3 regions of the Kitasatospora sp. NPDC089797 genome follow, and region 2 is predicted to be linked to each of the others. Evidence: riboswitches for the same ligand, from Rfam matches in the RefSeq annotation. Region 2 holds a riboswitch; each other region holds the start of a gene.
The links. Region 2 has a riboswitch for cobalamin ahead of AB0O91_RS05280 (cobalamin biosynthesis protein). Riboswitches for the same ligand answer to the same signal wherever they lie in the genome.
Positions count from the first base shown of each region.

Region 1: linked by a shared signal. The riboswitch ahead of AB0O91_RS38325 (prenyltransferase/squalene oxidase repeat-containing protein) and the one ahead of AB0O91_RS05280 (cobalamin biosynthesis protein) in region 2 are both predicted to bind cobalamin.
Region 3: linked by a shared signal. The riboswitch ahead of nrdI (class Ib ribonucleoside-diphosphate reductase assembly flavoprotein NrdI) and the one ahead of AB0O91_RS05280 (cobalamin biosynthesis protein) in region 2 are both predicted to bind cobalamin.

Region 1 is NZ_JBFBGS010000075.1:16,242-19,043, reverse strand. It holds gene AB0O91_RS38325 (prenyltransferase/squalene oxidase repeat-containing protein) at 1-1,633, opposite strand, end outside; cobalamin riboswitch at 1,738-1,892, opposite strand; cobalamin riboswitch at 1,979-2,056, shown strand; gene AB0O91_RS38320 (prenyltransferase/squalene oxidase repeat-containing protein) at 2,183-2,802, shown strand, end outside.
Region 2 is NZ_JBFBGS010000004.1:152,730-155,531, reverse strand. It holds gene AB0O91_RS05290 (hypothetical protein) at 1-756, opposite strand, end outside; gene AB0O91_RS05285 (transcriptional regulator) at 890-1,582, opposite strand; cobalamin riboswitch at 1,777-1,907, shown strand; gene AB0O91_RS05280 (cobalamin biosynthesis protein) at 2,006-2,802, shown strand, end outside.
Region 3 is NZ_JBFBGS010000001.1:277,958-280,759, forward strand. It holds gene AB0O91_RS01145 (TetR/AcrR family transcriptional regulator C-terminal domain-containing protein) at 1-89, opposite strand, end outside; gene AB0O91_RS01150 (ester cyclase) at 187-621, shown strand; cobalamin riboswitch at 755-972, shown strand; gene nrdI (class Ib ribonucleoside-diphosphate reductase assembly flavoprotein NrdI) at 1,146-1,577, shown strand; gene nrdE (class 1b ribonucleoside-diphosphate reductase subunit alpha) at 1,574-2,802, shown strand, end outside.

The DNA.
Region 1 (2,802 bases), on a different contig from region 2:
CGGTGAGGTAGGTCGAGCCCTTGGCGAGGTCGGGCTTGCGGTGGAGGTCGTGGTCGAGCGCCGCGAGGTCGGTGCCGGCCAGGGCGAGCACCGCCTGTCCGGTGGCCGCGGGGTCGGCGTCGGTGCCGGCCGGGTCGGTGGTGAAGCCCCCGGAGGGCACCTGGCGGGCGGCGACCCAGCCGGTGGCGGCCGCGTCGGCGTCGGTGCGGCCGGCGGCGCGCAGGGCCTGGGCGGCCAGCGCGGTGGTGTAGGTGTCGGCGGCCCCGGCCCAGGAGTACGGCCAGACCCCGCCGTCGGGCTTCTGCTGGGCGGCGGTCCAGGCGTCGGCGCGCTTGACGGCGTCGGGCGCGGCGCCGGCCCGGCGCAGGGTGAGGGCGGTCAGGGCGGTGGTGCTCGGGTCGCCCTCGCAGTGGTCGCCGGGGGCGATCATCACGGCGGAGACGCCGCCGTCGGCGCACTGGGCGGAGGTCAGCCGGGCGACGGCGGTCGGCGGCAGGGCGGCGCCGGCCCGGGCCAGGGCGAGCAGGGCGAGGGCCTGGTTGACGGGGTAGGTGACGCCCTCGAAGTCCCCGGCGGCGGTGCAGGCGCCGAGCTTGCCCTGGGCGGTGCAGACGTGGTCGGTGAGCGCGGCGACCAAGTCGTGGCCGCCGAAGGCGCGCGGGTCGCCGCCGGTCACCTCGGCGACCAGGGCGAGCTGGGCGACGGCGCGCGGGACGGGCGCCGCCTTCGGGCCGCCCGGGAAGGCGAACTGGTCGGTGTGGGCGGCCAGGTAGGCGACGACCTTGCGCAGGGTGTCGTCCTGCCCGCCGGCCGCCGCGAGGGTGAAGGCGGTGTCCGTGGTGGCGTCGTAGTCCGGCGTCTTCCCCGTGGCGTCGGCCACGTGGTCGCCGCCGGTCAGCTGGGCGACCAGCCAGCGGGCGGCGGCGGGCAGGTCGGCCTTGGGGGGCTTCGGCGTCTGCGTGGGTGTCGGAGTAGGAGTCGCACTCGGCGACGGCGAGGAGGTCGGCGAGGGCGAGGAGGTCGGCGACGGCGAGGAGGTCGGCGACGGCGAGCCGCCCGTTCCGCCCTTGGCCCGGACCGAGTCCGGGGTGAAGGTCGGGGACCCGGAGGTGCCGCCGACGTCGGTGCCGCCGTAGACCCAGGCCTCGACCTCGCCGGGCGCGGGCCGCTGCGACATCGCGCCGAGCGTGGCGTACGACCAGTGGTCCTGCCCGACCGGGGCGATCCAGTACGACCAGTAGCCGGTCGCCTGCGGGGTGTTGACGCAGGCCTCCTTGTCCGGGGTGGGGTACTGGGTGCCGTCGCGGAAGGCCGGGTTGCCGAGCCGGCAGATGAAGGCAGGGCCGTCGTGCACGGTGCCGGTGGTGCTGAACCCGGCGGTGTGCAGCAGGTTCATCCCGGTGGTGGGGTGGGCGTCGCAGCCGCGCACCACGCCGCCGCCGAAGGGGCCGAAGTCGACCGCGACGACGGCTCCGGAGGTCGCCGTGCACTGGTCCAGCGGGTCCGCGTGGGCGGGGGTGCCGGGCAGTGCCGTCAGGACCAGGCTGCCCGCGGTGAGCGCGAGCGCGGCGGCGGCCGCCGGGACGGCGGCTCCCCGCCGCCACGCGGTGGGACGGTGTCTGTGGACCGGCACGGAACGAACTCCCCTGTGACTGCGGCGCCGGACGGGGACACGGGGGCGCAGCAGGGCTCCCCCGGGCAGGGTTGTGCCGTACCGCGTCGCAGTCCTCGACGACGCTCGTGCGTGCTCCACGGCGCAGGCATTCCGGCTCGCCCGCCGGGACGGGTTCGCAGAACTCGTCGGGCCGGGCACACGGTTGCGGGACAGCGCCGGATTCGAACCGGCTTCCCCTGACTCCCCTGGAGGAAAAACGCTTCATCAGACCACGGCCGCCCGACCGGGGTCAACGTTTCGTCATATCGTCTGCATCACGGCTCGTTCGAACTCGATGCGGTAAGGTCCCGGCTCGGCCGAGCGGGGGAACCCGGTGCAAATCCGGGGCTGACGCGCAACGGTGTGCGGGGCGGCGCTGTCGACCCGCGAGCCCGGATGCCCGGCGGCCGCACTGTTCCGCGGAAGTCCGTCCACGCGATCCGGGCGTCGGCCGCCCTCGCGCCGACGGCACCCCCGCCGCCGACGCACGGGCACGGTCGGGGCCCCTCACCCCCCAGGAGCCCTTCCATGACCCGCACCCTCCACCGCGGCCTCGCCACCGCCGTGGCCGCCCTGGCCGCCGCCGGCACCGCGCTCGCCGGCGCCGTCCCGGCCCAGGCCACCGCGAGCCCGGCCCAGATCACCACCTCCGTCACCAACGGCGTCGCCTACCTGCGCTCCCTCCAGGGCGCGGACGGCGGCTACGCGGGCAGCGGCCTGTCCAACGAGTGGGCGTTCAGCGCCCTCGCCGCCGCCGGCACCGCCGCCGCCGACGTCACCCCCGGCGGGGACGCCACCAAGAACGCCCGCCTGGTCTACCGCAACCAGCTGGCCGCCCCGACCTGGCCCAACGCCAGCCCGGTGGTCACCGACTACGAGCGCGGCATCCTCAACTCCTACGCCGCGGGCATAGACCCGGCCCGGGTCGGCCCCGGCCGCAACCTGATCGCCGACGCCGTCGCGTACTGGCAGACCGCCGAGCCCGGCTACTTCGGCCCCTCCGCCAACTTCAACGGCACCGTCTTCGCCCTGCTCGCCCTCGGCGGCGCCCGCACCCAGGCCGGCGCCCAGCGGGTGCCCCGGCCGCTGCTGGACGCCTCCACCGCCGTCGTGCGCGCCAACCAGCACACCGACGGCGGCTGGAACTA
Region 2 (2,802 bases):
GATCGCGTGGGCCCAGGCGGAGCGGGCCGCCGTCTGGAGGACCATGGTCGCGCCCGTCGACCAGCCGTAGAGGATCACCCGGCCGGCGCCGCTGTCGAGCGCCAGCCGCATCGCCGCCTCGATGTCGCGCCACTCCGTCTCGCCGAAGTGGCTGTAGCCGTCCGGCGAGGCCGGGGCACCCTCGTCGCCCCGGTAGGTGACGGCCAGCACGGGCAGGCCCAGGCGGTGCAGCGCCGGCAGCACCGGGAGGGTCTGCTGGCGATCGGCCTCGGGGCCGTGCACCAGGATCGCCCAGGTGCCGCGCGAGCCGGCGAGCCGCCAGGCGGGCAGCGGACCGAGCTCGCCGTCGGCGGCGGCGTCGGTGAAGGCCAGGCCGAGCGCCCCGGTCGGGTCGCCCAGGTACACCCGCGGGGTGAAGCGGACCTCGGTGCCGGGGGCGAGGGTGCCCCGGTCGGCCCGGACCAGCCGCCGGGTGACGCCCTGCTCGTCGCTGTGCAGGACCTCCTCGACCACCGCGTGCCCGCCGTCCGCCCACTCCACGGCCCAACGGCCGGGCCGCAGGCTGTCGGGGCGCCGGTTGAAGGTGACCCGGCCGGCCGCCAGGCTCTGCACCAGTACCGGCTCGGAGTCCGACCCTCCGGCCCCCGGCACCGCCCCCGGCCGGACCATCCGCTCGGAGGCCCGGCGGCCGACCACCAGCACGGCGGCCCCCGCGGCGGCGGCGGCCGCCACGACGGCTGCGGTTCCCCAACGCATTTCGATCCCCGCTCTGTTTCACGGACCGGACGGTTTTCGAGCACCAGTCCACCGGCGCACCGCACCCCCGGCCACCGGGCTGGCCCGTCCGGGGGACGGCGTGGGACCGGTGGGACCGGTGGCGCCGGAGCGGTCAGACGGGGATGGCGAGGGCACGGGTGCTGAGGAGGTGCCAGAAGCGGGGGGTGAGGGGCGGGGCGGCGGTGCGCGGGTGGGCGGTGGTGCCCCAGTGGGTGGGGACGTGGTGTTCCTGGTGGAGGACGGGGAGGACGGCGGCGAGGTCCGCCTCGGAGACGGGGACGAGGCGGGCGATGGGCCGCAACTGGGGTTGCCAGCGGCCGGAGACGCACTGGCGCAGCAGCCGGTCGAGGGCCTCGCCGCGGCCGGTGGCCTCGACCAGTTCGGTCAGCCGCAGGCCGAGCACCTGGGCGAGGGCGTGGGTCCGGTCCGGGTCGCCGTCCCACTCGCCGGTCAGTTCGGCCCGCCGGTAGTCGGGCAGCGCCATGCCGACCCGTTCGGCCACGGTCTCCGGGCCCAGCTCCCGGGCGAGCCGGTGGTCGCGCAGGCTCGCCGGGCGGCCGTCCATCAGTCCGGCGACGGGGCACCACAGGGCGCGGGCCAGCGCGACCAGCTCGGCCTCCCCCGGGTGCAGCACCCCGTCCTCCCAGGCCGAGACGTGGCCGGGGAGCAGCCGCACGCCGTGCGCGGCCATCCCCTCGGCGACCTGTTCGGGGGTCAGCCCGAGGCCGGCCCGGTGGGCGCGGGCGGCGCCCGGCGAGAACGGCACCGGGGCGGGGGCGACGGCGGCTGGCTTTCTGCGGCGCATGGCCCGAACCGTAGGCGCGGCCGGCGGCGCCTCCCCAGCCTCCGAACGCACGAAGCGGGGCCGTCCGGTCCGGCGCGGTACCGGACGATCGCACAGGCCCGGAGCGGGCCCTTCCTGTGACCAAACCCTCCGTGACCTCGGTTGACTCCCGGAACGGGCGCGTGATGGGATCCTGTGGCCAAACGGAGGCATGGAGAGGAAGCCGGTGCGAGTCCGGCGCGGTCCCGCCACTGTCACCGGGGAGCACGCTCGGAATTGCCACGGCGGGCCGTCAGGAGCCGCTGGAAGGCCCGGGGGTGCGTCGGACCCGGAAGCCAGGAGACTCTCGCCGCCGGTACGTCGATCCAGGGCGCGGACCCTGAGTGAGGACACCCACGCGATGCAGGCTGCCCCGCCCCGTCGGACTCCGAGCTGCCCGTCGCCGTGCGCCCGCTGACCCGGGCCGCCGCCTTCGCGCTGGGCGCGGTCGCGGGCTACGCCGCCGACACCCGGTTCGGCGACCCGCGCCGCGGCCATCCGGTCGCCCTGTTCGGCAGTGCCGCGGGCCGGCTGGAGCGGCGCCTGTGGCGCGACGACCGGACGGCCGGGACGGCGTACACGGCGCTGTGCGTGGGCGCGGTCGCGGCCGGCGCGGTGGCCCTGGACCGTACGGTCGGACGCCGTCCGGCGGGCCGGGCGGCGCTGGCGGCCGCGGCGACCTGGACGGTGCTCGGCGGCACCTCGCTGACCCGGGAGGCGCGCACCGTCGGACGGTCGCTCGCCGCGGGCGACCTGACGGCCGCCCGGGAGCGGCTGCCGCACCTGTGCGGGCGGGATCCGAGCGCGCTGGACGGGCAGCAGATCGCCCGGGCGGTGGTCGAGTCGGTGGCCGAGAACACCGCCGACGCCGTGGTGAACGCGCTGGCCTGGGGCGCCCTGGCGGGCACGCCGGGGCTGCTGGCCTTCCGCGCGGTGAACACCCTGGACGCCATGGTGGGCCACCGCTCCCCCCGGTACGCCCGGTTCGGCTGGGCCTCGGCCCGGCTGGACGACGTGGCGGGCTGGCCGGGTGCCCGGCTGACGGCGCTGCTGACGGTGGCCGCCGCGCCCGAGCCGCGCACCGCCTGGCGGGTCTGGCGCCGGGACGGCTCCGCGCACCCGAGCCCGAACGCGGGCCAGGCCGAGTCGGCCTTCGCGGGCGCGGTGGGCGTCCGGCTGGGCGGGACGCTGCAGTACGGGGA
Region 3 (2,802 bases), on a different contig from region 2:
ATGCCGTCCCGGTCCGCCAGGGCCAGTGCGGCGTCCAGCACCTGTGTCCGCGTCAGTCCCGCCCGCTCGCCGCGGGTCCGCTTCCCCATCGGTGGTCCTCCTCCGGCCGTGCTTGCCATTCTTACGCCGTAAGTCTACCGTGCTGCCGACAGGGATTCTTACGGCGTAAGTCTGGGATGGGTTGCGATGCGGGCAGCGACGGCGACGAACAAGCGGGTCGTCGAGGGCTTCTTCCGGGCACTCGACGAGCGACGGCTCGCCGATCTGGCGGACTACATGGCGCTCGACGTGATCGACCACAACAAGATCATCTTCGGCGAGGAGGACGAGCCCGGGGCGGCCTTCGACGGGTTCCGCCGGCAGCTCGACGCCTTCGGCGAGGCCCGGATGCACCCCGACGCCCTGGTCGCCGAAGGGGACACGGTCGTTGCCCGGATGACGGTCACCGGCACCCACACCGGCTACCACCCCCGGATGCCCGAGCCCACCGGCCGCTCCTTCGAGGTGGAGCAGATCTGGTGGCTGACCGTCACCGACGGCAGGATCTCGCAGATCCGCGCGGTCAGCGACCGGCTCGGCATGTTCATCCAGCTCGGCTGGCCGATGCCGACCGCCGGCTGAGCGGGCGGCGCCCGGGCCCGGTGGGCGTGCTCCGGCCCTTCGGGCACCCACTCGTGCGTCGTCGACTTAGGTATACCTAAGTTCTTGCGAAGACACAAGATCTGGGATGGGCGTGTCGAATCGGATCTAGATGTAGTGTTGCGGTGCTGGTGGTTCACCGGGCGCCTCGTGCACTCGGTGAGGCAAGAGGGAACCCGGTGGAAGTCCGGGACTGCCCCGCAGCGGTGAGCGGGAACGACCGCCGTCCTACGCACTGGGCCCGAACCGGCCCGGGAAGCGACGGCCAGTAGGTGTCCTCCGAGGAGGGCGGGCCCGCGAGTCCGAAGACCTGCCACCGGTGCGCACGCCGGATGGCGGCGTGCGCGCTCCGAGGCCCCGAGGGAGGGCCGCGTGGCCGTCGTACGGACCCGCCCGGTCCGGTGCGCCCGTCCGTCCGGCGCGCCGCCTCCGGGGAACCGCCACGCGCCGCCGCCCTCCCCGCCCCGGAGTCCGCAAGGGAGCGAGCCAGAGGAGGCGGCGGACCGGTGAGCGGTCTCGTGTATTTCTCCAGCGTCTCGGAGAACACCAAGCGTTTCGTGGAACGGCTGGGACTGCCCGCCGTCCGCATCCCGCTGCACCCGCACCGCGAGCCGATGCCGCGGATCACCGGGCCCTACGTGCTGATCGTGCCCACCTACGGGGGCGGCGAGCGTGCCGGAGCCGTCCCCAAACAGGTGGCCCGCTTCCTGAACGACCCGGCGAACCGCGCCCTGCTGCGCGGGGTGATCGCCTCCGGCAACACCAACTTCGGCGCGGACTACTGCCTGGCCGGCCGGGTGATCTCGGCGAAGTGCGGTGTCCCGGAACTGTACCGATTCGAACTGCTGGGCACGGAGCACGACGTCCGTGCCGTGAGGGAAGGACTCCAGAGGTTTTGGACACGACACTCCTCGACGACACCGCGGACCGCGGCATGACCGCCACCCCCGCCGGGCCGTCCGCGGCCCCCGCCGACCCGTCCGCCGACCGGAAGGAGTCGGTCGGCACGCGCAAGGACTACCACGCGCTCAACGCGATGCTGAACATGTACGACTGCGACGGCCGCATCCAGTTCGCCAAGGACCGCGAAGCCGTCCGCCAGTACTTCCTCCAGCAGGTCAACCCCAACACGGTGGTCTTCCCGACCCTGGAGGAGAAGATCGCCTACCTGGTCGAGAACGACTACTACGAGGAGGCGCCGATCCGGCGGTACCCCTGGGAGTTCGTCAAGGGCCTCTACCGGCAGGCCTACGCCCACGAGCACCGCTTCCGCACCTTCCTCGGCGCGTTCAAGTACTACACCTCCTACACGCTCAGGACCTTCGACGGCACCCGGTACCTGGAGCGCTACGAGGACCGCGTGGTGGCCACCGCCCTCTACCTCGGGGCCGGGGACGAAGCCCTCGCCGCCGGGCTGGTCGACGAGATGATGACCGGCCGCTTCCAGCCGGCCACCCCCACCTTCCTGAACGCGGGGAAGGCCCAGCGCGGCGAGCTGGTCTCCTGCTTCCTGCTCAGGGTCGAGGACAACCTGGAGTCGATCGGCCGGGGCGTCAACTCCGCCCTCCAGCTGTCCAAGCGGGGCGGCGGGGTCGCCCTGCTGCTGACCAACCTGCGGGAGCAGGGGGCGCCGATCAAGAAGATCGAGAACCAGTCCTCCGGCGTCGTCCCGGTGATGAAGCTCCTGGAGGACTCCTTCTCCTACGCCAACCAGCTCGGGGCCCGCCAGGGCGCGGGAGCCGTCTACCTCCACGCCCACCACCCGGACATCCTGCGCTTCCTCGACACCAAGCGGGAGAACGCGGACGAGAAGGTGCGGATCAAGAGCCTCTCGCTGGGCGTGGTCGTCCCCGACATCACCTTCGAACTCGCCAAGCGCAACGAGTCCATGCACCTGTTCTCGCCCTACGACGTGGAGCGCGAGTACGGCAGGCCGCTGTCCGACCTGTCCGTCAGCGACCACTACCGGGAGCTGGTCGCCAACCCGCGCATCCGCAAGACCACCATCAGCGCCCGGGAGTTCTTCAAGACCGTCGCGGAGCTCCAGTTCGAGTCCGGCTACCCGTACCTGCTCTTCGAGGACACCGTCAACCGGGCCAACCCGATCCCCGGCTGGATCAACATGTCCAACCTGTGCTCGGAGATCCTCCAGGTCAACACGCC